DNA from 4 places in the Methylobacterium sp. E-016 genome. Region 4 is predicted to be linked to each of the others. Evidence: riboswitches for the same ligand, from Rfam matches in the RefSeq annotation. Region 4 holds a riboswitch; each other region holds the start of a gene.
What was found. Region 4 has a riboswitch for cobalamin ahead of MKK68_RS16750 (CbtB-domain containing protein). Riboswitches for the same ligand answer to the same signal wherever they lie in the genome.
Positions count from the first base shown of each region.

Region 1 (7,184 bases), on a different contig from region 4:
CCGCGGGCTCGGACCGCAGGCTCTTAACGTCCTATTCCACTGTCTGTGTCAGTTTCTCGGCGAGCACCGGGAGCCTTCCATGAAAAGGTCTGCGGAACGCCCGCAAGACGCAACGTGGTACCTCATCGGCGGCACCGTCGTGGTCTCGGCCGTCTGGATGGCGCGAGTCGGCTTGGCGTTCGACTGGAAGAGCGCCATCGTGCCGGTCCTCGCCTGCCTAGCGCTGGCCGGCGGTGTCGCGGTCTACAGCGTCTGGCGCCCAGACGAACGGTTGGCCGGTTGCCTGAACGCGACGGCGCAATTGATCGCGCTGACCGTCGTGGGTGAACCGTTGTCCTACGCGGTGGCGTGCAGCGGCGGACCCGCTTGGGACGCGACGTTCATGGCTTGGGACCGCATCCTGGGTCTGGATTGGCAGGCCTACCTCGCCTTCGTGAACGCGCGGCCTTGGCTGGCGAAGATCAACACGACGACCTACCAATCAGTCATGCCGCAGCTCATCGTGGTCGTCGTGGGGCTGAGCCTTACCGGCCGTCTGGAGGCCTGCCGGACGTTTGTGCTGGCGGTAGCGCTCACGGCCATCGCCGCGATAGCAATCTCGGGCCTGATGCCGGCCGAGACGGTGTTCATGCATCTCGGCCTATCCCAGGCCACTGCTCCGAACGTCCCCTTCATCGACGACACCCACATCCTGGCCCTACGCGACGGAAGCCTAAAAGTCGTCTCGCTCACTGATGGGCAGGGCATCATCGCGTTCCCAAGCTTCCACGCTGCGCTCGGGGCGATCCTGGCACGCGCCTTCTGGCACCTGCCCTGGGCACGGTGGCCGGGCCTGTTCGTCAACCTTGTCATGGTCGTTGCGACGCCGGTCTCCGGAGGGCACTACTTCGTGGATGTTTTCGCGGGGCTCGGCCTCGCCGGCTTAGCGATGGCGACCGCAAGCCTCGTCGAGCGGCACGGAGGCATCGCCCCGGCTTTCGGAAAGCGAATCGGGGCGGCGATCACGCCTCGATCTGCAGCTCGTCCTGCAGGAAGGCGCGCACCGCGTCCCGCTCGATTCCCGGCGCGATGAAGCTCCGGCCGATGCCGCGGGCGAGGATGAAGGTCAGCGCGCCATCCTTCACCTTCTTGTCCTGCGCCATCGCGTCGAGCAGCGCGTCGGCGTCGCCGCAGCCGCCGGGCACGGCCTGGAGGGTGGTCGGCAGGCCGGCGAGCGCGAGGTGGTTGGCGACGCGGCCCGCATCCTGGCCCGCGCACAGGCCGAGACGGGCCGAGAAGCGGAACGCCAGCGCCAGCCCGATCGCGACGCCCTCGCCGTGGACGAGGCGGGCCGACTCGTAGCCGGTGAGGCGTTCCAGCGCGTGGCCGAAGGTGTGGCCGAGATTCAAGAGGGCGCGCTCGCCGTCCTCGCGCTCGTCGCGGACGACGACGCCGGCCTTGGCGCGGCAGCAGATCGCCACCGCCTCGTCGCGGTCCGGCCCGCCGGAGAAGATCCCGCGCCAATGGGCCTCGCACCAGTCGAAGAAGCCGGCATCGCCGATCAGCCCGTACTTGGCGACCTCGGCGTAGCCCGCCCGCATCTCGCGCTCCGAGAGCGTGTCGAGGGTCGCGGTGTCGGCGAGCACGAGGCGAGGCTGGTGGAAGGCGCCGATCAGGTTCTTGCCGAGCGGCGAATTGATCCCGGTCTTGCCGCCGACCGAGGAATCGACCTGGGCGAGCAGGCTCGTCGGCACCTGCACGAAGCGCACGCCGCGCCGCAGGGTCGCCGCGGCGAAGCCCGCGAGATCGCCGACGACGCCGCCGCCGAGGGCGACCACGAGGTCGCCGCGCTCGACCTTGTGGGCGAGCAGGCCGTCGCAGACCGACGCGTAGGTCGCGTAGGATTTCGAGGCCTCGCCCGGCGCCACCGCGACGAGTGCGGAGCGCAGGCCCGCTTCCTCCAGGCTCCTTCGCAGGGCGTCGCCGTAGAGCGCCGCGACGGTCTCGTCGCTGACGATCACCGCCGCCTTGCCGCCCAGCGCCGCCACGCGCGCGCCGGCGCCGGCGATGAGGCCGCGCCCGATCAGGATGTCGTAGTCGCGGCCCTGGTCGAGGGGGACGTGGACGGCGAGGGGCTCGGTCATGACAGCTTCACTGCGCGGCGACCGCGCGGCTCTCGTCCGGCGGGTTGAGGTAGGCGTCGAGGGCTTCGAGCACGTCCTGCACGACGCGGTCGTGGGCGACGTCGCGGGACAGCGCGGTCACGTCGGAGGCGGCATAGACCGGATGGCGCAGGTCCATCAGGTCGCGCATGGTCCGCTCGGGATCCTCGGTCTGGAGCAGCGGGCGGTTGCCGCGCTTGCGCACCCGCCGCATCAGCACGTCGAGCTCGGCCTTGAGCCAGACCGACACGCCCGATTCCGCGATTCGCGCGCGGGTCGACTCGCGCATGAACGCGCCGCCGCCGGTGGCCAGGACCAGCGGCCCCGCCCGCAGCAGGCGCGAGATCACGCGCTCCTCGCCGTCGCGAAAGCTCGGCTCGCCGTAGATCGCGAAGATGTCGGGGATGGTCAGGCCCGCGGCCGCCTCGATCTCGATGTCGGCGTCCTTGAAGATCAGGCCGAGCCGGCTCGCGAGGCGGCGGCCGACGGTGCTCTTGCCCGCTCCCATCAGGCCCACGAGCACGATCGAGCGCGAGCCGAGGGCCCGGCGCAGGCGCGCTTCGATCGGATCGCCCATCGGCTCGGGCGTGGTCATCGGGCGGGGCTCGGCATGGACGGCAAAGGGCGGGTCGGCGACGGGGCTGGAAGCGGGTGCGGCGGTGTCCCGGGTCTTATACCAAGTCGGCGGGGTTATCACCCATGCGCTCGGGCCCGCGGCCGCCGCCCCCTGAAATCTCGGAAAGGGCCCGGAGACGGCATGGAGCCGGCCCGATGCGCCGGCCCGTCGTCGCGGCGAGACGGGCGCAGGATGTGGCCTTCCGGGCCTTGCCAGCGCGGCGGCGGCATGGTGCAACCCGGGTCGCCGCGGCGCAAAACTTAAGTCCCCGCTGCGCCCTGCTCCATCGCGTCCGCGTGCCCCGAGGTTCGACCGCTGTGCCGACCCTATTCCGTTTCTTCGCCACCCTCGCGATCCTGGCCGGCCTCGTCTTCGCCGGCATGTTCGCGCTCGCGACCTTCGTGACGCCGACGCCGCGGGAAATGAGCGTGACCATCCCCGCCTCGAAGCTCCAGCCGGGCGGCCGGTGAGGGAGGAGCGTCCGCCCGAGGCCGAGCGGCGGACGCCGCCCGAGATCGCGGCCTACCTCGACATGCTGGCCGCCGAGCGCGGGGCGGCGAAGAACACCCTCGAAGCCTACCGGCGCGATCTCGACGACTACTTCGGTCACCTCGCCGACGAGGGCCTCGACCTCGCCGAGATCGAGGCGGCGGACCTCCGCGCCTACGTCGCCTCCCTCGAGCCGCGTGGCCTGAAGCCGGCCTCCGCCGCCCGGCGGCTCTCCTGCATCCGCGGCTTCCACAAGTTCCTCTACGCGGAAGGGCTGGCCGAATCCGATCCGAGCGCGCCGCTCACCGGCCCGCGCCGCGGCCGCGCGCTGCCGAAGGTGCTGTCGGTCGCCGAAGTCGACCGGCTGCTCGCGACGGCGCGCGCACAGATCGATGCGGCGGTCGAGGCCGAGGCGCCGGGCCAGGCGCGGCGGGCGCAGCGGATGCTGTGCCTGCTCGAGCTGCTCTACGCCACGGGCCTGCGCGTCTCCGAGCTGATCGCGCTTCCGCGCTCGGCCGCCTCGACCCGCGAGCGCTACCTCGTGGTGCGGGGAAAGGGTGGGCGCGAACGGCTCGTGCCGCTCACCGAGCTGGCGCGCGACGCGATGCGCCGACACCTCGCCGCCTCGCCGAGCGATGCGCCGTGGCTGTTTCCCGCCGACAGCGAGAGCGGCCATCTCACCCGGCAGGCCTTCGCCCGCGACCTGAAGGCGGCGGCGGAGGCCGCGGGCCTGCGCGCCGACAAGGTCAGCCCGCACGTGCTGCGCCACGCCTTCGCCAGTCACCTGCTGCACAACGGCGCCGACCTGCGGATCGTGCAGGAGCTGCTCGGCCACGCCGACATCTCGACGACGCAGATCTACACGCACGTCCTCGACGACCGCCTGAAGAGCATGGTCCGCGACCTGCATCCGCTGATGGACGAGCCCTCCGGCCCCGACGGCGCAACGGAGGTGCAGCCGTGAGGGCTCCGATCCGCCGCTTGCGGCGTTGACCGGCTCAGGCGACGGAAGCGGGCGATCGGCGATGGGAGTGCGTTTGCGGCGTTGGAGGAAGGGCGCGGTCCGGGCGCTGAAGCTCGTCGCCCGCCCGGTCCGCCGGGCGCAGGGGCGCGGCGGCATCGTCATCGAGCCCTATCGCGGCTACGGCTCCGCCGACGAGATCTTCCTGATCGGCCGCATCTTCCGCCAATCCCACCCCGATACGGCACCGGGCGACGAGAGCCTGCGCGCGCAGCTGCGGGACATCGCCCGGCGGATCGCGCGGCGGGCGCTGAAGGACGCCGCCGTCACCGCCCGCTTCGGCGGCGCGCAGGCGCGGGTCGAGACCGACCGCGACGGCTACTTCCGCGTCCATCTCAGCCCGGAGGCGTTGCCCGCGGGCGACCATGGCTGGCACGACGTCGACCTCACGCTCGAGGCGGAGCCGCCAGTGCGGGCGCGGGGGCAGGTGTTCGTGCCGCCGGGAGCCACCGGCTGCGTCGTCGTCAGCGATATCGACGACACGGTGATGCGCACGGGCGTCGCCAACAAGGCCAAGATGCTGTGGCGGCTGTTCGTGGAGGATGCCGAGAACCGCGTCGCCTTCCCCGGCGTCGCCGCGCTCTACCGGGCCCTCTACGTCGGCCCGGACGGCATCGAGACCAACCCGATGCTCTACGTCTCGCGCGCGCCGTGGGGCCTGTACGAGATGCTGTCGGAGTTCTTCACGATCCAGGGCATCCCGGTGGGCCCGATCCTGTTCCTGCGCGAATGGGGCCTGTCGTGGAAGCACCCCCTCCCCCGCCGGGCGGAAGATCACAAGCGCGCCCTGATCGTCCACATGCTGTCGCTGTATCGCGACCTGCCCTTCGTGCTGATCGGCGACAGCGGGCAGCACGATCCGGAGGTCTACGGCCGGATCGTCGCCGACCATCCGGGCCGGGTGAAGGCGGTCTACATCCGCAACGTGTCGCGGGACGCCGACCGCGTCCGCGAGATCGAGGCGCTGGCGCAGGTCGTCGCGGCCGCCGGCAGCCACCTCGTCATCGCCGCAGACAGCACCGCCATCGCCCGGCACGCAGCGGGCCTCGGCCTGATCGCACCGGGCGCGGTCGCCCTGGTGGCGGACGAGCACGCGGCCGGCGGCGAGCCGGCGGAGCTGACCGCGGAGACCGCCCTGCCGGGCGACCTCGGCTCCGTCCTCGGCGGCGCCGGAGGAACCTTGCCGCCGAGCGTCGTCGTCGAGGCGTCGGCGCAGGACGGATCGCATGTCTCGACCTAACGCCACCGTGCGCGCCGTCGCTGTCGCCGCCGGGTCACACTTCACAGGAGCGTGATTCCGGCCGTTGACTCTTCGGGACCGCGGAAGCCACTTGGCGGGGACGGTTCCCCTCGGGGATCAAAAGGGAACGCGGTGAGGACGAGGCTCCGAGGAGCCTTTCCGATGCCGCGGCTGCCCCCGCAACTGTAAGCGGCGAGCCTCCATCAACACGTCACTGGGTCACGGCGCCTGGGAAGACGATGAGGGGCAGCGACCCGCGAGCCAGGAGACCTGCCGTCAGTCGTGGTCACACGCGAAACGCGTCGGGCGGGGTGCCTCGACGGGTGTCGAGACGCATGGGCCCGCGCGGCGCATACGGGGCGGCCTCGTTCGCGGTGACGTGCCACCACACGCGTCCGCACGTCCCTTCCATGCCCTTGCCGACCGCGAGACCCGCGCCGAACGACGCACAGGAAGCCGCCCGGCATCCGTGCGCCGGCGGCCGAGCCGCGTTCGGCCGATCGCCTAATTGTAACATTGTTACATTCGATGTAGATCGAGGGTCGGGCAGGCCGTCGCGTCGCGCCGATAGAGCCGAATCCGATCCATGCTCGTTCTTCTGCAAACCGCTCGTTCCCTCGGGCGCGCGATGCGCTGCCCGCTCCTCGCCGGCACGGCGCTCGTCATCCTCGCTCCGCCGCGAGAGGCCGGCGCCCAGCCGGTCGCCGGCGAATCGGCGAGCGTCGTGCTCGACACCCTCACGGTCGCGGGCGACGGCGTCGGCTTGAGCCGCACCGCGCCGGTCGGCCTCAACCTGCGCACGCCCGACCGCGGCGCGAGCCGCCTCGGCCTCACGCCGCTGGAGACCCCCGGCAGCGTCGACGTCATCTCCGGCGAGACCGCGCGGCTGCGCGGCCAGGACACGATCGCGGACGCCGTGACGCAGAACGCCACCGGCTTCACCACCATCGCCTCGCCGGGCAACGGCAACGGCGCCTTCACCAGCCGCGGGTTCTCGGGGCCGAACTCGATCCAGCAGCTCTACGACGGCACGCGGCTGTTCGTCGGCGCCAACACGGTGACTTTCCCGTTCGACACCTGGAACGTCGAGCGCATCGAGGTGCTGCGCGGGCCGGCCTCCGTGCTCTACGGCGACGGGGCGATCGGCGGCGTCATCAACGTGGTGACGAAGAAGCCGACCTTCACGCCCATCAACGTGGTGCGGGCCGGCGTCGGATCGGACGGCATCGCGCGGCTCGCCCTCGATTCCGGCGGCCCGATCGGCGACGCGGTGGCCTATCGCCTTAACGTCAGCGGCAACCGCGCCGGCGGCTGGATCAGCCCGGACGGCGACTTCCGCAACCTCGCGGTCTCGGGCGCGATCCTGCTCCAGGCCACGCCCGACCTCGCCTTCACCCTGAGCCACGACCTCGGCTATCAGGAGCCGGCGCGCTACTGGGGCACGCCGCTGGTCGACGGGCGCATCCCGGATTTCATCCGGTTCAAGAACTACAACGTGCGCGACGCCAAGATCACCTGGGCGGACAACTGGACCCAGCTCAAGACGGAGTGGACGCCCACCGCCGACATCACGGTGCGGAACACCGCCTACCGGCTGCAGAGCAGGCGCCACTGGCTCGACGTCGAGACCTACAGCTTCGACCGATCGACGCGATTGGTCGACCGGAGCGACTACAC
Region 1 is NZ_JAKSYF010000115.1:93,190-100,373, reverse strand. Features, by position in the region: gene MKK68_RS14805 (phosphatase PAP2 family protein) at 173-1,072, shown strand; gene aroB (3-dehydroquinate synthase) at 1,002-2,123, opposite strand; gene MKK68_RS14795 (shikimate kinase) at 2,131-2,736, opposite strand; gene MKK68_RS29760 (histidine kinase) at 3,075-3,227, shown strand; gene MKK68_RS14785 (site-specific tyrosine recombinase XerD) at 3,224-4,210, shown strand; gene MKK68_RS14780 (App1 family protein) at 4,272-5,507, shown strand; cobalamin riboswitch at 5,592-5,800, shown strand; partial or broken gene MKK68_RS14775 (TonB-dependent receptor) at 6,136-7,184, shown strand, end outside.
Region 1: it holds a riboswitch for cobalamin, as region 4 does, so the genes downstream of both, MKK68_RS14775 (TonB-dependent receptor) here and MKK68_RS16750 (CbtB-domain containing protein) in region 4, are expected to answer to the same signal.

Region 2 (7,184 bases), on a different contig from region 4:
CGCCCGATCCCGGTCACGACCTGCCCGACCGGATGCTCGATGACGCTGGGCGCCGAGCCCTGCGGCGCGGCGACGCCGAAGGGAATGCCGGCCGCCGGTGCCGGCCCGTCGCGCTCGCCGACCACCGAGAGCTCGGAGAGCGTGACGCTCTCCTGTGCCTGTGCCTGCGCCTGTGCCTGCGCCTGCGCGACGGCGAGCGGGCTGGCGGACAGGAGGAGGAGGCCGGCGCGCAGCCGGAGCTTGGGCAGGAAGGGCATCGGGCGGGCTCGTCTGATCGGGAGGCAGGCGGGATCGGCCCGCCGGAAGAGGTTCGCGATTCGATCAGAGCAGGGTCGGCGGTGCCCTCGGCCGGCCGGCGATCCGGGGGCGATGCGGGGTGCGGGCGGGCGGCGGGGTCGGCCAGGCGACGGGCGACCAGCGCAGGACCCGCGCCGCCGGCTGCGGTGCGGCGACGACCGGCGCGGCGAGCCCCACGGCGCAGAGCGGGCAGGCGTGGCAGCCGGGAACGAGCGGAGCCGGCTCCCCCGCGGCGTCGGCTGCGCCGGCATGGCCGCAGATCGCCGACAGGCCGAGCGACGCGGCGTCGGGCGCCATCCGCAGGGCGGCGAGCGGCACGATCGACTGCGCCCAGATCGCCAGCAGGATCAGCGCGGTGCCGAGGGCGCCGACGCGCTTCGCCCGACCCGTCACAGGACGGCCTGGATCTGCCGGAGGGCGAGCCCGTGCCCGGCCGCGAGATCGAGCGGGCCGACGAAGCCGCCGTTCCGGTCCATCAGGTAGACCATCAGCGTGTGCTCCAGGGTGTAGTCGCCCCCCGGCAGCGGGACCTTCTTGGAGAAGACGCGGTAGGACCGCGCCACCCGGTCGATCTCCTCGCGGGTCCCGGTCAGCCCCGTGATCGAATCGCTGAACGAGCCCATGTAGTCGCGCAGCACCGCGGCGTCGTCGCGCTCGGGATCGAGGGTGATGTAGTAGGCGCCGATGTCGCCGCCGGCCTTGTGCAGGTCGTCGATCAGGTTGGAGAGGTCGGCCAGCGTCGTCGGGCAGACGTTCGGGCAGCGGGTGAACCCGAAGAACACCAGGAAGGGCCGGCCGGCCAGCGTCGCCGAATCGAGGATCCCGCCCTTGGACGATTGCAGCCGGAACGGGCCGCCGACCACCGACATCGCCGGCTTGGCGGGCCCGCGCGGCAGCATCGCCACGACGCCCCCGGCGATGCCGAGGATGCCGACGAGCACCGCCGCGAGGATGCCGTAGCCCGCCCGGCGCTGGGCCGGCGTGACGGGCGGCGGATCAATGGGCATGATCGTGGCCGCCGGCCGCCCCTTGCGCGCCCTCGGGGGCCTTCGCGCCGATCGCCTCGACCGCGAACTCGACCGGGACGGTCCCCGCCTTCTCGAACCGCAGCGTGCCCTTGACGCGCTCGCCCTTCTTCAGGGGCGCCGTCAGGTCGACGAACATCATGTGGTAGCCGCCGGGCGCGAGCGTCACCGTGGCGCCGGGGGCGATGACCAGGCCGCCCGGGACCGGAGCCATCTTCATCACGGTGCCGTCCATCGTCATCGAATGGATCTCGACGTGGTCCGCCCCGGTCACCGTGGCGCCGAGCAGCGTGTCCGGCGCGGTGCCGGTGTTGGTGACGCTGAGGTAGCCGCCGCCGACCTTGGCGCCGTTCGGGGTCGCCCGCGTCCAGGGATGGGCGATCGCGAGCGCGCCGGCCTTGTACTCGTGGGCGCCGGCCGGGACCGCGAGCAGCGCGAGGGCGACGAGGGAGCCGGTCGCGCGGCGACGGAACAGCTTGGACATGGCAACTCTCCTGAAGGGGGCGGTGTCGGTCGCGGCCGCGGGCGGCCGGGCGGTTGGGGGACGGCGTCCCGGGCATGCCGGCTCGCGCGATCGCGAGGGGCCGAGCGACGGCGATGCGGCAGGCTGCATCGGTCGATGCGGGCCGAGGCCTTCCCGGAGCACGGCTTTCAGCGCGCAACCGTGAGGCAGGGCGCGACGCCGCGTTCCGGCTGGGCGGCGGCCGGGCGGTGGATCAGGCGGCGGGTGGGGCGCGTGCGCCGGCGCCGATGCCCGGCGGAGCGCGGGCGGCGGCGGCGAGGACGGGACGCCACGGAACGTCGACGGCCGGGGGAGCGGACCGGGCGACCGCGACGGCCGCCGGAACCGGCACGTCCGCCATCGGCATCGCCTGCGCGGCCGTGCAGCATGCCAGGTGGTCGCCGTGATGGGGCGCGTCGGCCGGGCCCTGCCCGTCCGCGCCGGATTCCTGCAGGCAGAGCGCGTGCGCCGGGTCGAGGGTGCGCACGCCCGTCATCCCGCCGAGGACGGCCTGCAGGGCGAGCGCGTAGAGCGCGGTCACGGCGATGACCGCGCGGCAGACCCGCCAATCTGGCCGCCACATGCGCATGCCCCACGCCTAGGGCGCCGGCCGCCGCCCCGTCAATGCGGCAGAACCGTGCGAGGCCGTTTTCGCCGGGCCTGCCGCTCGGATCGAGGGCCGCCGCTCAGAACCGCCCGGCCAGCGTCAGCCGCACGGCGGTGGGCTCGACCGGGTGGAAGTGCCGGTCGGCGACGCCGTCGGCCGGTTCGCCCGGCAGGCGCGAGACGTAGTAGTAGGTGATCTGGTCCGACTTGGCGTTGGTCAGGTTCAGCACGTCGAGCGACAGGCTGAGGCCGTTGTCGAAATTGTAGCCGACGCGGCCGTTGAGCAGCGCCGTCGGCTTCGAGCGCACGGAATTGTCCTCGATCAGCGGGCGCGGGCCGAAGTAGCGCAGCCGCATCGCGCCGAACCAGCCGAGGCCCTCGCCGAAGGTGAACCCGGCCGACGCGATCGTGGTCGGCGCCTCGGGGATGCGGTTGCCGACCGGGTCGACGTCGGAGAAGCGGGTATTGGTGACGGTGAGGTCCCCCTCCAGCCTCAGCCACGGCGTCACCGCGTAGCGGTTGGTCCACTCGATGCCGAAGCGGCGGCTCGGCCGGCTCGGCTCCGTCGTGCCGGTGTCGCCCTGGAACAGGTTCTCCGACGCGAAATCGAGGCGGAACAGGGCCAATGCCGTCTCCAGCCCGGCGATCGAGCGGTTGCGGATGCCGACCTCGTAGCCGGTCGAGGGCACGAGGAAGGGCGAGCGCGCGATGTTGAACAGGGGGCTCGCCGGGTCGACCGTCGCGGTCACGCCGCGCACGTCGTTCGAGTGGAAGCCGCCGCCGTAGTTCACGTAGAGCTCGGTGTCGAACCACGGCCCCAGCACCAGCCCGAGCTTCGGGTTGGCGATGCCGTCCCGTGCCTTGCCGGAATTGGCCGCCGTGTCGGAGACCACGTCGCCGTAGTAGGCGTCGGCCCGGAAGCCGACGCTGGTGCGCAGCCAGTCGGTCCAGCGCACGCGGTTGTCGACGTAGAACGCCCCGCTCGCCTCCAGCACCCGGTCGTCGAGGACGCCCGTGCGGAACTGGCGGTTCGCGGTGTTGAACAGCCCGACGCGGATCGCGTCGGTGCGGGTCTGCACCCCGATCTCGTTCTCCATCGGATGCCCGAACAGGTCGCCCTGGAAGACGTGGCTCACCTCGCCGCCGCCGAGGATGCGCTGGTCGAGCTGGTGGAACTGGTCTCCGTTGACCGGATCGTTGAGGAAGTAGGTGAAGTCGTTGAACAGGTTGAGCTGCGAGCGGATGACGTAGGCCGAGGCCCGCGTGACGCCGGTGTCGTCGGTCATGCTCCAGCGGCCCGAGAGCGAGAACCGGCTGCTGTCGCCGCCGTCGGTCGGGTTCAGGGTGCCGAAGCGGCCGATGATCCCCTCCGACACCGCGCGCGACGCGATCTGGTTGGTCGCGGTCCAGCGGCTGGCATAGGCCATGCCGGTGACCGAGAACCCGTCGAGCGCCGTGCCCTGGCTGTAGCGCACCACGCCGTTCACCTTGCGCAGCGCGTCCGGCACGTCCCACGGGCCGTCGTAGACCTGCGCCTCGCCCGCCACGAGCAGGTTGCCCTGGCCGAGGGGGGCCGAGGCGATGGTCAGCGCCCGCGCGTAGCCGAAGCTGCCGAACGAGGTCAGCGCGACGTTCTTGGCGACGGTGTCGAGGTAGTCGATCCGTACCGAGCCGGCCGAGGCGAAGTCGCCGTCGCGGACGAAGTACGGCCCCTTGTGGAACGCCACCGCGCCGACGAGCTCGGGGATCAGGAAGTTGATGTCGGCGTAGCCCTGGCCGTGCGCGTGCGTGCGCATGTTCACCGGCATCCCGTCGACCTCGATCGCGATGTCGGTGCCGTGGTCGAGGTTGAAGCCGCGCAGGAAGAACTGGTTGGCCTTGCCCTCCCCCGAATGCTGGGTGACGATCAGGCCGGGCACGGATTCGAGCACCTCGCCCGGCCGCGTGATCGGGCGGCTGTTGATCTCGGCGCCGGAAACGATGCCGGCGCTCGCCGCATCCACCGTCCGAAGCGCCCCGCCGGCGCCGATGGTGCCGCCGACGTAGCCGGCGCTCGCCGCAGCCCCGGCGGCGGGCCTGGGATCGTCGGCCGTCACGGAGATCTCGGCGAGGTTCGCCTCGGCCTCCCCGGCGGCGGGGCGCGCCAGCGCGGCCGGGCCCGAGAGGGCGGCGGCGCAGGCGAGAGCGAGCAGGGTTGGCGTTCGGAAGACGGGCGGGGACTGGGACGCGGACACGGGACCTCGGGCGACGCGGACGTGGCACGTCACCGCGAACGAGGCCGATCCACCGCTCCGTCCGTCGGACGGCCGGGGGCTTCGACACCCGCCGGAACACCCCGCCCGACGCGCTTCGCGTGTGACCACGACTGACGGCAGGTCTCCTGGCTCGCGGGTCATCGCCCGCCACCGTCTTCCCGGATGCGGCGCATCCAGTGACGTCCAGTGGTGGAAGGCTCGCCGCTTACAGTTGCGGGGGCAGCCGCGGCTTCGGGCAAGGCCTCGTCGGGCCCTCCCCTCACCGCGTTCCCTTTTGATCCTCGATGAGGAACCGTCGCGTGCAGGTTGCGTCGGGCGGCGCCGGCCCGTCAATCCGGCTTTCGGACGCCGTCGCCGGGTGTGGCCGATCGGTGACGGCGTCAGCGGCTCGCGGCGAAGCGGGCCGGGCCGTCGCCGCGGCCGGTCACCACGACGAGGCGGCGGATCTCGCCGCGCAGGAACGCCTGCAGGAAGCGGTCGTAGTTGCGGAAGGACACGCAGCCGTTCGAGGCGCCGCTCGGCCCGAGCATGTAGGTGTGGGCCAGCAGCCCGTCGCGGCCGTGGATCGCGGCGGCGCCGCCCACCGGGTTGAGGCGGATCGCCCGCACGCCGTGGAACAAAGCCTCGCGCTCGGTGAGGTCGTAGGTGCCCGGCGGGGTCGAGCCGCGCATGCGCAGGTGCACGAAGTCGGGATGGTCCATGCTGGCGCCGAGGCCGGAATGGGCTTCCAGCACCTCGCCGTTCGGCAGGCGGACGGTGCGGGCGGTGATGTCGTAGATCGCCGTGCCGGCGCCCGCGTCGGGGCTGGGGAACAGGCGGCCGCGCGACCGCTCCAGCCCGGGGCTCTCGAGGGCGGCGTAGGCCAAAGCCGGGCCCGGGTCCTTCCGCGCGGCGAACAGCTCCTCGAAGAACGACGGCGTCTCGGCGGTGGGCGCCGGCACCGCCTCGGGCACCCGGCGCGGGGCGCGGCGCAGGGCGAGGCGCTGCGGCACGGGGACGGCGATCAGGTCCGCCGGGCGGGCGACCGGCAGCGGCACGATCTGGGCCTGCCGCACGACCTCGGTGTCCCGCAGGACCTGGGTAACCCGCAGGACCTGCGTGTCCCGTAAGACCCGGCTTGCCCGCAGGGCCCGCACCTGCTCCACGACCTGGGCCTGCCGGCCGGTCTCCGCCGGGGGCGCGGCCTCCGTCGAACGCGGCTCGGCGGCCGCGAGCGTCGCGACCGGCGGGGCGAAACGCGGCTCCGGCGGGGTGAGCGCGGCGCCGAGGGGCGCGCCCTGACGGTCCGCGCCGGCCTCCGGGCCCAGCATCGGCCGGGGATCGAACAGGGCCGCGAGGGCGGTCGACCCGGTGCTGCGGGCCTGGAGCCTCGCGACCTGCGGCACCGGCTCGGTCCCGCCGCCCGGCGGCACGCCCTCGAGGGTGACGAGGCAGAGCAGGGCGGCGAGCGTGTTGCGAAGGATCGGGTGGCGGCGTGCCCGCCGGCGGCGGGCGGGACGCGTGAGGCCGCAGGAGGAGCGCGGGTGATGAGGCATGCGGACTCGACTCGAAGGCGACCCGGTGCCCGCAGCCGCGCAGCGTCCGGCCCGCGCCCGCGACGGATCGGCGGGCGGCGGGCCGGCCGATGGGGTCGGCCGTGCGGGGATCGAGAGAACTGCGACTGATCCGTATTGGGCGCGCGTTTGGTTAATCCGCCCCTAAGCCGCCGGCCGACGCGTGCGGATCGCGCGCGAAAACCCGCGAGACCCGTGCGCCGGCGCGGCGATGATCGGCAGCGTCTCGCTCGACCCGCTCGACCCGCGCGGCGCGGGGATAAGCGGGGGCATGCGCAGGCACGCGAACGTGTTGCCGCTTCGTTCTTGCCGAGCCGGCCCCGAATCGGCGATACCGTCGCACATGCGGATGCCCGTCCTCGCTGTCCTCCTGTCCCTGAACGCCCTGCCCTGCGCGGCTGCGCAGGCGCCGCGGGCGGCCGACCCGGCGGCGCTGGAGCAGGCGTGGCGCGACTGCGTGCGGGAAGCCTATGCGCACCAGCCGCCGGCCCAGGGGCGCGCCGGCTCGCAGCGCAACGCCCTCGACGAATGCAAGGAGCGCGAGGACGCCGTCGTCGCGGCGCTGATGGCCGCCCGCGACGTCGAGGCCGGACGCGATGCCCGCTCGCTGCCGGCCCGTGCCCGCGCCTGGGCGGCCTCGGTCGCCGCCTACGTCGTCGACCCGGTCTCGTCCTGGATCGCGATGCTGCGCAACTGAGCGCCGGCAATTCCCGCGCCGACGGCGGCCGGGTCGTTCAGAGGATCGGATGCATCTGCCGGGCGCGCCGGCGCGTCACCGCCCGTAGACATCCTCGACGCGGATGATGTCGTCCTCGCCGGTATAGGAGCCGACCTGGACCTCGATCAGCTCGAGCGGGATCCTGCCGGGATTGGTCAGGCGGTGCAGCGAGCCGATCGGCAGGTACACCGCCTCGTTCTCGTGCACGAGGACCAGGCGCTCGCCCAG
Region 2 is NZ_JAKSYF010000153.1:58,400-65,583, forward strand. Features, by position in the region: gene MKK68_RS22910 (TonB-dependent receptor family protein) at 1-257, opposite strand, end outside; gene MKK68_RS22915 (DUF2946 family protein) at 322-690, opposite strand; gene MKK68_RS22920 (SCO family protein) at 687-1,304, opposite strand; gene MKK68_RS22925 (copper chaperone PCu(A)C) at 1,294-1,806, opposite strand; gene MKK68_RS22930 (hypothetical protein) at 2,039-2,407, opposite strand; gene MKK68_RS22935 (TonB-dependent receptor) at 2,511-4,664, opposite strand; cobalamin riboswitch at 4,783-4,997, opposite strand; gene MKK68_RS22940 (DUF2778 domain-containing protein) at 5,066-6,220, opposite strand; gene MKK68_RS22945 (hypothetical protein) at 6,582-6,935, shown strand; partial or broken gene MKK68_RS22950 (cupin domain-containing protein) at 7,011-7,184, opposite strand, start outside.
Region 2: it holds a riboswitch for cobalamin, as region 4 does, so the genes downstream of both, MKK68_RS22935 (TonB-dependent receptor) here and MKK68_RS16750 (CbtB-domain containing protein) in region 4, are expected to answer to the same signal.

Region 3 (7,184 bases), on a different contig from region 4:
CGCGGCGACTACCAGCTCTCGCCCGGCAACCTCGTTCTGTTCGGCGCGCAGCGTGACGACGAGAGCCTGTCGACTACTGATCCGAACCCGTTCGGTTCCGGCAACCTGCGGGCCAGGAACGGCAATACCGCCGGCTACGGCGAGATACAGCTGATGCCGTTCGACCGTGCCTCTTTCGTCGCCAACGTTCGCCACGACGAGAACGACGCCTTCGGACCGGCCACCACGTTCCGCGTCGCCCCGAGCTACATCCTGCCGTTCACCGACACGCGGATCAAAGGCAGCGTCGGCACCGGCTTCAAGGCGCCGACCCTGAGCCAGCTGTTCCAGAGCTTCCCGGCGTTCAACTTCTTCGCCAACCCCAACCTCAAGCCGGAAGAGAGCCTCGGCTACGATGCCGGCTTCGAACAGCCGCTCGGCGAGCGCGTTCTCGTCGGCGCGACCTATTACGCCAACGACTTCAAGAACCTGATCAACACCAACGCCAGCTTCACCTCGAACGAGAACGTCGGGCGAGCCGAATCCTACGGGGCCGAGGCCTTCGTTGCGATCCGGTTCACCGACACGCTCTCGGGCCGGGTCGACTACACCAACACCGTGACCAAGAATGAGATTACCAACCAAGAGCTCCTGCGCCGGCCCCGCCACAAGGGCAGCGCCACCGCTCAGTGGACGCCGATCCCCGGCCTGAGCTTCAGCGGGACGGTGATCGTGCTTGGCCACTTCGTAGACGGAAACCGAGACTTCTCGATCCAGAGGCTGAAGAACCCGGGCTTCACCCTGGTCAACCTCGCGGTCAACTACGACGTGAACGAGACGGTGAGTGTGTTCGGCCGGATCGATAACCTGTTCGACCGCCGCTACGAGAACCCCACCGGCTTCCTCGGGCCAGGCCTCGCCGTGTACGGCGGCGTCCGCGTGACGACGTTCTGAGGATTGCGATGTCGATGCGATGGACGCTGGCTGCGCTAGCGATTGCGGTCTGGCTTGGTCTGTCAGGTATGGGGTGGGCGGCAGACGAGCCGGTGCATCCGGTCCACGTCGTCTCGATGAACCTCTGCGCCGACGAGCTGGTCCTGCGGCTCGCCGACCGCGACCAGGTCACCGCCGTGACCTACCTCGCCCATGACCCGCGCGGCTCCTCCGTCGCGCGGGAGGCCACCGGCATCGCGGTGACCCGTGGCCTGTCGGAGGAGATCGTCGCGCTGCGGCCCGACCTCGTCGTGGCCGGAGCCTTCACGACGCGGACCACGGTCGGCCTGCTCAAGCGCGTCGGCTTCCCCCTTCTCGAACTCGGCGTACCCAACGACTTCGAGGGGGTGCGGGCCCAGATCCGGACCGTCGCCGCGGCCCTCGGGCACCCGGCGCGCGGCGAGGCGATGGTCGCGGACCTCGACGCGCGGCTGGCGCAGGTGGTGCCGGCGGCAAAACCGTTGCGGGCACTCGTCATGCGCCCGAATGCCTTCACTGTCGCACCCGGCAGCCTTGGCGATGCGATCATCCGCGCCGCCGGCCTCGTCAACGTTGCGGCAGAACTCGGTCGCGACCGCTTCGGCCAGGTCCCGCTGGAAGCGGCGGCCTTCGCCGACGCCGACCTCATCGTCCTCGACGAGGGGGAGCCCGGCGCGCCGTCGCTGGCCGATGCCCTGCTGCACCATCCCGTCCTCGACGCGCTACGTCGGCAGGGGCGTACCGTCTCAATTCCGAACCGGCTCTGGACCTGTCCAGGTCCGCAGGTCGCCGAGGTCGTGGCCTTGCTCGCTGCGGCGGCACACCAACGGGCGGCACGATGAACGCTCCCCTCCCGCCTCCCATGCGGGTCGACCGGGCGGTCGTCGGACCCCGCGCGGTCGTCTCGATACTCGGCCTGCTTGTGCTCGTCCTGACGGTCGCGTCCATCGCGGTCGGGTATGCCCCTTTCGACGTCCCGGCGGCGGCTGGCGACCTCATCGCCGGACGGGCGACCCTCCCGGCGCTGGTGCTCTGGGAACTGCGCCTACCTCGTGCCTTGCTCGGCAGCCTTGTCGGCTTCAGCCTTGGGCTGACCGGGGCGGCGATGCAGGGCTACCTGCGCAACCCGCTCGCCGATCCCGGCATCCTCGGCATCTCCTCCGCGGCGGCCCTCGGGGCCGTGGTGGTGTTCTATGGCGGCTTCGCAGCCTCGCTTAGCCTAGCCCTCCCGCTCGGCGGGATCGCCGGCGCCGCCGTGGCGGCGCTCGCCCTGAACCTTGTCGCCGCCAGAGGCGGCACCACCCTGGGATTGATCCTCGCCGGCGTCGCCCTGTCGAGCCTCGCCGGCGCCATGACGGCGCTGGCGCTCAACCTATCGCCCAACCCCTACGCGGCCCTGGAGATCGTGTTCTGGCTGATGGGGTCGCTCGCGGACCGCAGCATGGACCATGTCTGGCTATGCCTCCCGTTGATGGCGGTCGGCTGGGGCCTGATGCTGTCCACCGGCCGCGCGCTGGATGCCCTGACGCTGGGCGAGGACACAGCTTCGAGCCTCGGCTTCCATCTGGTCTCAGTCCGTCTGCGCCTCGTCACGGGCGCGGCGCTGGCCATTGGCAGTGGCGTCGCCGTCAGCGGCGCCATCGGCTTCGTCGGCCTCGTGGTGCCCCACCTCGTGCGACCACTGGTAGGCGCGCGTCCCGGCGCCAGCCTATGGCCGAGCGGCCTCGCCGGGGCCGCTCTGGTGCTTGCCGCGGACTTGGGCGTTCGTCTCCTGGCGACGCGCCCGGAACTCAAGCTCGGTGTGGTGACTGCGCTCGTTGGGGCACCGTTCCTGATCGTGCTCCTCCTGCGTGAGCGAGGGCGCGGCGCATGAGCCTCGCGACCGCAGCCCTCGATGTCCGCCTCGGCGGGCGTGCCATCCTGTCGGATATCACCCTGTCCCTGGAACGCGGGACCCTCGTCGGTCTGGTCGGTCCGAACGGCGCTGGCAAGACCACCCTCCTGCGCACCCTCGCGGGCTTGGTCGCCCCGACCAAGGGCCGCGTAAATCTCGACGGTATGGCGCTCAAGGGCATCTCCCGCGACGCGCGCGCCAAGCGCATCGCGGTCCTTTTCCAGGGCACGGGGGCCGGTTGGCCGATGCAGGTGCGTGACCTCGTCGCCCTCGGCAGGCTGCCGCATCGACGCGCGTTCGGTGGCCTCGATGGCACCGATTACGCCGCAATAAACCGAGCGATGACACGGACCGATGTTGCGCGCTTCGCCGAGCGGACCGAACCGACCCTGTCCACCGGCGAGCGGATGCGCGTGTTGCTGGCGCGAGCGCTCGCCGTCGAAGCGGATTGGTTGTTGGCCGACGAACCGATCACCGCCCTCGACCCTGCCCACCAGCTCGACGCCATGACGCTGTTGCGGAGCGTGGCCCTGGCCGGCACCGGCGTCGTGGCCGTCCTGCACGACCTCTCCCTCGCGGCCCGGTTCTGCGACCGGATCGTGGTCCTGGGCGAGGGACGTGTCGCCGCCGATGGACACCCGGACGTTGCGTTGACCGACCGGCTACTTTCGGACGTCTTCGGCGTCACGGTTTGCCGTGGGGCTGGACCGGACGGCACCCCCTACATCCTGCCCTGGAACCGTTCGGGGCCCCATACGGAGGAGATCGATGCAGCCTTCCCCAAACAGCCCTGATGCCACCGTCGCCCTTCTGCGCGGTGCACTGGCCGATCCAACCACGGCCTGGAGCCTTGGCAGCTTCGGTGCCATCGCTGAGTTCATGCGCGATCCCGACGAACCCGTCGTGGCGCTGCCGGACGAGCGCCTGGGACTTGCGACCGCTCGCGGCGCCATCGCCCTGACCCCGAGTTCCGACCTGAGGCCAATCGCCTTTGAGACCGCGGTCGCCTCGGGCTGGAACCACGCGGTCGCCCTCTGCCTGCCGGAAGCGACATGCACGATGAACCGCAGGACCGTGGTGACGGAACTCGGGCCCGACCGGAACGCCGCCCGGGTCGAGGATCGCGACGGCATCCTGTTCGACCTCGGCCTCGGCCTGCTCGCCGTGGATGCCTGCGTGCGGGTGCGCGATCCGGAGGCCGTCGAGCGGCTGCGGGCCGGCGTCGGCATGCCCCTGTTTGACCATGCTAACCCCATCGGGCCGCATCTCGTCGCCATGAGCCCGCACCGGGTGTTCCTGGCGCGGGTCGGGCGCGTCGAGGTCTATGCCCCGATCCCTGGCCCCGGCGGTACCAGTCCTGAAGGTCCGCATACGCATGTGCTGCCCAAGCTCCTGCGCAGCGGTCGGAACCATGCCGCCACGACGCCAATCCCGGCGGGCTGGGTCCCCTGCGCCGGCCTGCACCCAGCCCATCCCTACAAGGACATGATGGGCGACCGCATCGCCTTCGATACCGACCGCTACGAAGCGTTCCAGGCGATGCTCGACCATTGGGGTGATCCGGAACTCGTGGCGATCAAGCGCGGCGGGCCCGAGGCGCCCGGCGGCACGGTGTCGACCCGCCACGCCCAGGGCGCACGCCGGGTCGCCGAGGCCCAGGCTCGTTACCTGCGCGGCGAGATCATCGAGGGCTCGGCGAGCGACGACGAGGATGCGGAGGCGACGGCCTGACCGTGACCCGGACGGTGCCCGGCAGGAATCGTCCGGGGGCGCCCCAGAGGGTGGTCGGCCTGATCGGCTGCCCGGGCGCAGGGAAGACGACCTACGCCCGCCGCTTCGACCCTCTCGACGGCTGGGTCCACCTCACCCTCGACGACTTTCGGCAAACACTCTGGCCGCCACACCGGCAGGTCTACTGGGAACTCAGGCAGGGCTCACATGACGATGCGGCCCGAGAACTCCTGCATCGGGTCAAGGAAGCAGCCCTGGATGCCGCCCTGACAAACGGCTTCAGCGTTGTGATGGCGGACACACATCTCACCAGACCCGTGTTCGAGCGTGAGCTCCGGATCATCGCCCGACACGGGCTTACCGTAGAGTGGAAAGTGTTCGATGTGCCGTGGGAGGTCCTGAAGTCCCGCAACGCGGAGCGTAGTCGCGTGGACCCGTCGCATCGCCAGCCGGATGAGGTCCTCCGGTTCACCTACGAGGTTTTCCAATCCCCGGACGCTTGGTGGCGTAGCTTGCCGCCGGAGCAGGTCGAGGTGCTGAGCTGACGGACGGAGTGCGCGATCCATCCTCCCGAGTGTTGCCGGCAGGGCATAACCCTTCGTGCATTGCACCTGGTCCGTTGACGGGCATGGGCGTCGGCATGTTAGCTCGGCCGTGACGGTTCCTCCCCGGAGGATCAAAAGGGAACGCGGTGCGGGGGTAGCCCCAACGCCGTGGCTGCCCCCGCAACTGTAAGCGGCGAGCCCTTCGCCACCGACGTCACTGAGCGGCCTCGCTCGGGAAGACGGTGAAGGGCAGTGACCCGCGAGCCAGGAGACCTGCCGTCAGTCGTGGTCACACGCGAGACACGCTGGGCGGGGTGCCCCGGCGGGTGCGGAAGCATGCGCGTTGCGCGTGGTTCGGCCTCGTTCGCGGTGACGTGCCACTGCCGTCGCCCGAGGCCCATCAACGTGTCCCGTTCACCGTCCATCCCGCTGATGTCCGTGCTGGCCTTGTCCTGCGCGATCCCCACCGCCGTCGCAGCCCAGGGGGCGCGCTCTGAGGAGACCGCCGTGGTGCTCGACGCGCTCTCGGTCGAGGGGACCCTCACCGCCACGCCGACCTACCGGGTGCCGGACCTCTACAGCGGCACCAAGACGGTGACGCCGCGTCGCGACCTGCCGCAGCAGGTCGACGTGGTGCCCCGGGAGGTTCTGGTCGACACCGCCGCGACCCGGGTCGAGCGCGCCCTCGACTACGTGCCCGGGGTCGGCAAACAGAACGACTTCGGCGCCCAGAACCTCGCCCTGTACTCGGTGCGCGGCTTCGCAACCCAGGACATCTTCCAGAACGGCTTCAACATCGCCCGCGGCTACAACGGCGCCCCCGACACCCAGAACGTCCAGTCCATCGAGGTCCTGAAGGGCCCGGCCGGAGCCCTCTACGGACGCAGCGATCCGGGGGGCACCGTCAACATCCTCACCAAGCAGCCCGTAGCGCGACCCTTCGTCGAGATGGGCACGCTGTTCGGCAGCTTCGGCACCGCCCGCACCACGGTCGATGCCGGCGGTGCGCTGAGCGAGGACGGCAGCGTGCTCTATCGCTTCAACGGCGCGCTCGCCCGCCAGGACAGCTTTCGAGATTTCGTCGACGGCGACCGGGTGCTCCTGGCGCCGGTGGTGAGCTGGCAGGTCACCCCCGACACCAAGATCACGTTCGAGGCGCAGTACCTGCGCAACCGCCAGACCTTCGACCGCGGCACCGTCGCGGTGACCAACCGCCTCGGCCTCGTCCCGCGCTCACGCTTCTTCGGCGAGCCGGGCGACGATTCCGTGTCCGAGAGCGCGCTGCTGCAGGTGCGGCTGGAGCACGCCTTCAACACCGACTGGCATTTGCGGGTCGCCACGCACCTCAACACCGGAAGCCTCACCGGCCTGCAGACCGGCGCGACCGGGATCCTCGACGACGGGCGCACGCTCTTGCGCGAGTTCCGCCAGCACGGCTTCACCTGGGGCGTCGCCATCGGCCAGGCCGAACTCGTCGGGCGCTTCGAGACCGGGCCCATCGCCCACACCCTGCTGCTCGGCCTGGAGCACGAGCGCTACAACAGCACCGAGAACCTGCTGCGCTCGACCCCGCGTCTCGACCCCTTCGCCATCGACCTGTTCAACCCGGTCTACGGGCAGGCCAAGCCTCCGTTCACGCGCCGCTACAGCGCCAGCGAGAACGTCGGCAACACGGCGGTCTACCTCCAGGACCAGATCGCCCTGAGCCCGGAATGGAAGCTGTTGCTGGGCAACCGCACCGACTTTTACAACCAGACCTTCCGCGACAAGGTCGCGAACGAACGCACCGAGCAGGACCGTACCGGCTTCTCGCCGCGGGCCGGTCTCGTCTACCAGCCGCTGTCGTTCCTGGCGCTCTACGGCAACGTCGCCGCCTCGTTCCGCCCCAACACCGGCTTCGACAGCGCGTCCCGGCCCTTCGCGCCCGAGACCGGGTTCACCTACGAGGTCGGGACCAAGCTCGACCTGTTCGACGGCCTCAGCGTGACAGCCGCCGCCTTCCACATCGAGAAGGAGAACGTACTCACCACCGACCCGGCAGACTTCTTCTTCCAGATCGCCGC
Region 3 is NZ_JAKSYF010000048.1:1,834-9,017, reverse strand. Features, by position in the region: gene MKK68_RS03705 (TonB-dependent receptor plug domain-containing protein) at 1-933, shown strand, start outside; gene MKK68_RS03700 (ABC transporter substrate-binding protein) at 1,002-1,793, shown strand; gene MKK68_RS03695 (FecCD family ABC transporter permease) at 1,814-2,824, shown strand; gene MKK68_RS03690 (ABC transporter ATP-binding protein) at 2,821-3,639, shown strand; gene MKK68_RS03685 (DUF6925 family protein) at 3,614-4,576, shown strand; gene MKK68_RS03680 (AAA family ATPase) at 4,627-5,121, shown strand; cobalamin riboswitch at 5,218-5,417, shown strand; gene MKK68_RS03675 (TonB-dependent siderophore receptor) at 5,554-7,184, shown strand, end outside.
Region 3: it holds a riboswitch for cobalamin, as region 4 does, so the genes downstream of both, MKK68_RS03675 (TonB-dependent siderophore receptor) here and MKK68_RS16750 (CbtB-domain containing protein) in region 4, are expected to answer to the same signal.

Region 4 (7,184 bases):
CACGCGGCATCGTCGAGGGCGGCGCGGCCGATCGCGAGCGCCGGCCCGGCGACGGCCCAGGGCCCGAGCGCCCCCGCGATCCGGCGCGCGATCCCGGATTCCGCCACGGCGAAACCGAGCCTGAGGCCGGCGAGCCCGTAGGTCTTGCCGAACGAGCGCAGGATCACGAGCCCCGGCCGCAGCCGCGGGCACAGGCTCTCGACGGCTTCGAGATCGGCGAAGGCCTCGTCCACGACGAGCAGGCCGTTGCGGGCGGAGAGGACTTCGGCGAGGGCGAGCAGCGGGGACGCCGGCCACGTCCGCCCGTCGGGGTTGTTGGGATTGACCACGACCACGACCTGCGCGGTGCCGACCGCTTCGAGGCATGGCACCGCCGAGACGGCGTGCCCGGCCCGACGCCACGCCGCCGCGTGCTCGGCATAGGTCGGCCCGACGACGCAGACCGCGCGCGGCGAAACCAGGCGGGGGATCGTCTCGATCAGGATCTGCGTGCCCGGCGCCGGCACGATGCGGTCGGGCGCCGCCCCGTAGGCGCGGGACGCCGCCTCGCGGAGCGCGGCATGGTCCGCGGCGGAGGGCAGCCGGTGGAACAGGCTGGCGTCGATCGCCGGGCAGGGATAGGGGACCGGATTGATCCCGGTCGAGAGGTCGATCCAAGGCTCCGGCGCATCGGGAAACATCCGCCGCGCCGCATCGAGGTCGCCGCCATGGGCGATCGGCTCCGCCTCGAGCCTCCCCGGACCCCAGACGCCATGTCCACCGCGCTCGCTCATCCGCCCGATACGCTCGCCATCCTCGCCCTCGCCCTCGCGATCGAGGCGGCCTTCGGCTATCCGGACGCGCTCTACAGGGCGCTCGGCCACCCTGTCACCTGGATCGGCCGGGTGATCGCCGCCCTCGACCGCGGCCTCAACCGCGGCGGCCGCACCGCGCGGCGGCTCGGCGGGATTCTCGCGCTCGCCGTGCTCCTCGCCGGCGTCGGCGCGACCGCCCTCGGTCTCACCCTCGCGGCGGGGCTGGCCGGCCCGCTCCCGGCGATCGCGCTCATCGCCCTCCTCTGCGCCAGCCTGCCGGCCCAGCGCAGCCTGTACCAGCACGTCGCCCGGGTCGCGGAGGGGCTGCGCGGCGAGGGTCTGCCGGGCGGCCGGCGCGCGGTGTCGATGATCGTCGGGCGCGATCCCGAGACGCTGGACGAAGCCGGGATCTGCCGCGCCGCGATCGAGAGCCTGTCGGAGAACTTCTCCGACGGCATCGTCGCGCCGGCCTTCTGGATCGGGCTCGGCGGCCTGCCGGGCGGCGCGCTCTACAAGGCGATCAACACCGCCGACAGCATGATCGGCCACCGCACCCCGCGCCACGAGGCCTTCGGCTGGGCTTCGGCCCGGCTCGACGACCTCGTGAACCTGCCCGCCTCGCGGCTCACCGCCCTGCTGATCGTCGCCGCCGCCGCGATCCATCACGGCGCCTCGCCGGGCGGCGCTTGGCGCGCGATCCGGCGCGACGCCGGCCGCCACCGCTCGCCGAATGCCGGCTGGCCCGAGGCCGCGATGGCCGGCGCGCTCGGCCTTCGGCTCGCCGGCCCGCGGGTCTATGCCGGCGTCGCGGTCGAGGATGCCTGGATGGGCGACGGCCGCGCGGCGGCGGCGGCCGACGACATCGAGCGGGCCCTGCGCCTCTATCGAACCGCCTGCGTGCTGCTGTGGGGGCTCGCCGCCGGCGCGACCGGGCTCGCCATGCTCTGATCGGCGGCGCGGCGGCCGGCATCGCGCCGCAGGGCGCCGAGCACGACGAAGACGAGGCACGAGCCGACCACGAGGCAGGCCGAGAGGAAGATCATCGGCACGAGGTCGCTGCCGCTTCGGTCGCGGATGATCGGCACGGCGTTCTGGGCGATGAAGCCGCCGAGATTGCCCACCGAGTTGATCGCCGCGATTCCGGCCGCGGCCGACGCGCCCTTGAGGAAGGTCGGCGGCAGCGACCAGAACACCGGCTGGGCCGAGAAGATGCCGGCCGCCGCCACGCACAGGCAGGCGAACTTCGGGATCGAGCCCGGCACCACCACGCTCAGCGCCAGCGCCGACGCGGCGACGAGCCCCGGGCCGACGACGTGCCAGGTCTGCTCGCCCGTGCGCGCGGAATGCCGCGGCACCCACCACAGCGCCAGCCCGGTGACGACCCACGGGATGACGTTGATGAAGCCGTTGACGGTGTTGGTAACGCCGAAGCTGCGCACCACCGTCGGCAGCCAGTAGCTCAGGCCATAGGCGGCCAGCGGAAACGCGACGTAGACGCTGGCGAGCATCCACACGCGCCGGTCGAGGAGCGCAGCGAACGGGTTGCCGTGCTCGACCTTGCCGCCGGTCTCGCGCTCCTCCCGCAGCGTCCGGCCGAGCCAGTCGCGGCCGGCGCGATCGAGCCAGGGCGCCTTCTCCGGCCCGTCCGGCAGGACCACCAGCACGATCACGGCCAGCAGCAGCGCCGGCACGCCGGTGCTGACGAACACCCACTGCCAGCCCTTGAGCCCGAGCGCGCCGTCGAGGTCGAGCTGCGCGCCTCCGATCGCCGCGCCGACGGCGTTGGCCACCGCGCTCGCGATCATGAACCAGCCGATCATCGCCGCGCGGTGCTTCTGCGGGAACCACAGGGTCAGCACGAACAGCACGCCGGGGAAGAACCCGGCTTCGGCGACGCCGAGAAGGAAGCGCAGCCCGTAGAACATCGCCGTGTTCCGGGTGAAGCCGAGCAGCACCGTGATCAGGCCCCAGGTCGCCATGATCCGGGCGAACCACAGGCGCGCGCCGACGCGTTCCAGGATGACGTTGGCCGGGACCTCGCACAGGAAATAGCCGAGGAAGAACAGCGACGCCCCGAGCCCGAAGACGCTCTCGCTCAGCCCGAGGTCGCCGACCATCTGCAACTTGGCATAGGAAATGTTCTGCCGGTCGATATAGGCGATCAGGTACATCACCCCGAGCAGGGGCATCAGCCGCCAGGTCACCGTCGCGATCGTGCGTCGGGCGAGCGCGTCGTCGGCCGCGGTCTCGGTGGGCGTCATCGGGCGTTCCTCGCGTCCCGGCGGTCGATCGCGACCGGCCGCGCTTTCGCACGAGACTAGGCTCCGCGGCGGCGCGTGCCTATCGGCCCACGGCGATCCCCGACAGCCCGGGATGCCTGCTCGCGGACAGGACGCGCCTCGGTGTCATGCCCGGTGCGCCTCATCCCCGGTGCGCCTCATCGCGCCAGGGCCAGCAGCCGGTCGCAGTCGACATGCTGCTCGAGATGCGCCGCAAGGGCATCGAGCACCCGCTCGATGCCGGCCTCGTAGGAGGCGCCGTCGGATCGTGCGCCGAGGCGGGCGAGCCATGCGGCACGCTGGCGGTCGTCGGCGAACAGGCCGTGGACGTAGGTGCCGGACACCAGGCCGTCGGCGGAGACCGCACCGTCGGCGCGTCCGTCGGCGAGGCGCAGCAGCGGCCGTTCCGCGTCGGCGCCGGTGGTGTCGCCGACATGCATCTCGTAGCCGGTGAACGGCATGCCGTCGGGCAGGCTGGTGCCGGAGACGGCTTCGAGCCGCTTCAACGGCGTCATCACCGTGTCGACGGCGAGCAGCCCGAGGCCCCGCACGGTCCGCGCCTCGCCCTCGATGCCGTCCGGATCGGACAGCGTCCGCCCGAGCATCTGGTATCCGCCGCACAGGCCGAGCACCCGGCCGCCGCGGCGTAGATGCGCATGCAAGTCCACGTCCCAGCCCTGCGCCCGGACGAATTCGAGATCGTCGATCGTGGTCTTCGAGCCCGGCAGCAGCACCAGGGCGGCATCGCCCGGGATCGCCTCGCCCGGGCGGACCAGCACCACCTCCACCGCGGGCTCGGCCCGCAGCGGGTCGAGGTCGTCGAAGTTGGCGATCCGCGGAAACACCGGCACCGCGATGCGCGTCGCCGCCGGGCCGGCGGACCCGACGAGCCCGAGCACGTCCTCGGCCGGCAGGCGCGCCGCCTCGGGAAAGTGCGGGATCAGGCCGAGGCTGGCCCAGCCGGTGTGGCGCGCGATCAGGTCCATGCCGTCGGAGAACAGGCTCGGGTCGCCGCGGAAGCGGTTGACCAGGAAGCCGACGATCATCGCGGCGTCGTCGGGATCGATCACCGCCTTGGTGCCGACGAGGCTGGCGATGACCCCGCCGCGGTCGATGTCGCCGAGCAGCACCACCGGCGTATCCGTCGCGCGGGCGAACCCCATGTTGGCGATGTCGCCGGCGCGCAGGTTGACCTCGGATGCCGAGCCCGCACCCTCGACGAGAATCAGGTCGGCCTGCGTCCTCAGGCGGTTGAAGCTGTCGAGCACCGCCTCCAGCAGGCGCGGTTTCCACGCCTGGTAGTCGCGCGCCTTCACCGTCGCGACCATGCGGCCCTGCACCACCACCTGGGCGCCGACCTCGGTCTGGGGCTTGAGCAGCACTGGGTTCATGTGGATCGACGGCGCGACGCCGGCCGCCCGCGCCTGCAGCGCCTGCGCCCGCCCGATCTCGCCGCCATCCGCTGTGACGGCGGCGTTGTTCGACATGTTCTGCGGCTTGAACGGGCGCACCCGAAGCCCGCGTCGGGTGAAGGCGCGCGCGAGCCCGGCGACGATCAGCGACTTGCCGACGTCCGAGCCGGTGCCCTGGATCATTAGGCTTCGGGTCACGGCTGAAGGGACCATTCCATCAAAACTCGATCCCCTCCTGCGCCTTCACGCCGGCCGCGAAGTGGTGCTTCACGCTGCCCATCTCGGTGACGAGGTCGGCGGCCTCGATCAGCGCCGGCTTGGCGTTGCGGCCGGTGACGACGACGTGCAGGTCCGGGCGACGGCTTTTCAGGGTGGCCACCACCGCGTCGAGATCGAGGTAGTCGTAGCGCAGCGCGATGTTGAGCTCGTCGAGGATCAGGAGACGGAGGCTTGGGTCGGCCATCAGGTCGGTCGCCCGGTTCCAGGCGTTGAGGCAGGCGGCAATGTCGCGGGCCTTGTCCTGCGTCTCCCAGGTGAAGCCTTCGCCCATCGCGTGCCACGCGACCCGGTCGCCGAAGGTCCTCAGCGCATGCGCCTCGCCGGTGTCCCAGGCGCCCTTGATGAACTGCACCACGCCGACCCGGTGTCCGCGGCCCAGCATGCGGAGCGCCAGGCCCAGCGCCGCCGTGGTCTTGCCCTTGCCGGGTCCGGTGTTGACGATGAGCAGGCCCTTCTCGATCGTCTTGGCCGCGACCTCGGCGTCCTGCACCGCCTTGCGCTTCTCCATCTTCTCGCGATGGCGTTCGGCGTCGTCGGTCATGGCGTTCCCTGCGGTTTGATGACGAGCGGCAGCCCGGCGACCGTCAGGACGATGCGGTCGCACTCGGCCGCGAGGCTCTGGTGGAGGCGTCCGGCCGCATCGCGGAAGCGGCGGGCGAGCGCGTTGTCGGGCACGATCCCGAGGCCGACCTCGTTCGACACGAGGACGAGCGGCCCGCGCGCTTCCCCGCAGGCACTGCGGAGCGCCGCCGTCTCGGCGTCGAGGTCGGCATCGGCAAGCAGCAGGTTCGTCAGCCACAAGGTCAGGCAATCGACCAGCACCGGCCCCGGCGCCTCCGCGATCGCGGCGGCCAGAGCGGTCGGCACGTCCCGGGTGATCCAGTCGCCGGAGCGCCGCGCCCTGTGGAGGGCGATGCGCGCGCGCATCTCGTCGTCCCAGGCCCGTGCCGTGGCAAGGTAGAGCCACGGGCCCGGCACCGCCTCGATCAACCTCTCGGCGTAGGCGCTCTTGCCCGAGCGCGCACCGCCGAGCACGAGGGTCGTCCGAGGCGCGGCCTGCTGCATGGCTGGAACCCATGCCCCAACCCCTGTGCGCCCGTCAAAGCCTCCGTTGTGCGGGGAGACCGGACAGGCTATGGCTGGACGCGACGGTGCCCCGGAGACGGGGTGAAAAGGGAATGCGGTGAGGGGAAACCCGATGCCGCGGCTGCCCCCGCAACTGTAAGCGGCCAGGGTCCCCACGGCGATCCGGGCTTCGTTGAACCGACCTGTCCAAGATGGGACTGCGTTGCGGATCGAAGCCCGGATCGCCGTGGGAGCCCTCAGCTCCTGCCCTCGGCCACCGATGTTTCGGGAAGGCGGCAGGCGCTGCGATCCGCGAGCCAGGAGACCTGCCGTCCCCCGCGCTTTCTCGAACGCCGCCGGCGGGGCGGCCGGAGATGTTGTCGACATGACCACCCAGACCCTCACCCAGACCGGCACCCGCGCGAACGAGGGCTTCGTCGCCATCGTCGCCGCCGCCATGCTCGGCCTCGGGCTCGTGTTCCTCGCCGGCTTCTCGCCGGCCTCGGCGCTGCACAACGCGGCGCACGACTTCCGGCACACGCAGAACTTCCCCTGCCATTGACCGCCTGAACCCAGGCGTTCCCATGCTCATCCGGCTCCTGTCGGCGGCGCTCGCCGCCGGCTTCCTCGCGGCCGTCCTCGTGACGGGGCTCGAGCTCGCGCTCACCTCGCCGCTGATCATCGCCGCCGAGCGCTACGAGACCCAGGCCGCTCCCGGCGCCGCCGCCTCGGCGGCCCCGCTGGCCGGGCGCCTGCCGATCGTGCTCGCCCATGCCGGGCACGACCACGACACCAAGGCCGAGCCGGAATGGCAGCCGGCCGCCGGCCTGCCGCGCATGCTGTTCACCGGGCTCGCGACCCTCGTCGGCGGGATCGGCTACGCCCTGCTCCTCGGCGCGGTGATGCTGGCCACCGGCGGCGAGCCGTCGCCCGAGCGCGGGCTCGCCTTCGCGGTCGCCGGCTTCCTCGCAGTGGCGCTCGCGCCGGCTCTGGGCCTGCCGCCCGAGCTGCCCGGCAGCGAGGCGGCCCCGCTGGCCGCCCGCCAGGTCTGGTGGGTGATGACGGCGTCGGCCACCGCGATGGGGATCTATCTCATCGCGATCCGCCGGGTGCCGATCACCATCCTCGGCGGAATCGTGCTCATCGTCGCTCCGCATCTGGCCGGTGCGCCGGAGGTGGCGGCGACGCCGTCCGAGCTTCCCGCCGGCCTCGCCGCGCAGTTCGCCGCGCGCTCGCTCGCCATCGCCTTCGTGTTCTGGGCGGTGATCGGCTTGGCCTTCGGGCGCGCCTGGCAGACCTTCGGCCCGAAGGCCGCGGCAGGCGCCCGTGGCTGACACGATCCTCTACGTCTGCAC
Region 4 is NZ_JAKSYF010000126.1:2,671-9,854, forward strand. Features, by position in the region: gene cobD (threonine-phosphate decarboxylase CobD) at 1-773, opposite strand, end outside; gene cbiB (adenosylcobinamide-phosphate synthase CbiB) at 753-1,742, shown strand; gene MKK68_RS16730 (MFS transporter) at 1,676-3,055, opposite strand; gene MKK68_RS16735 (cobyric acid synthase) at 3,232-4,668, opposite strand; gene cobO (cob(I)yrinic acid a,c-diamide adenosyltransferase) at 4,703-5,305, opposite strand; gene cobU (bifunctional adenosylcobinamide kinase/adenosylcobinamide-phosphate guanylyltransferase) at 5,302-5,829, opposite strand; cobalamin riboswitch at 5,897-6,178, shown strand; gene MKK68_RS16750 (CbtB-domain containing protein) at 6,215-6,391, shown strand; gene MKK68_RS16755 (CbtA family protein) at 6,414-7,163, shown strand; gene MKK68_RS16760 (DUF1636 family protein) at 7,156-7,184, shown strand, end outside.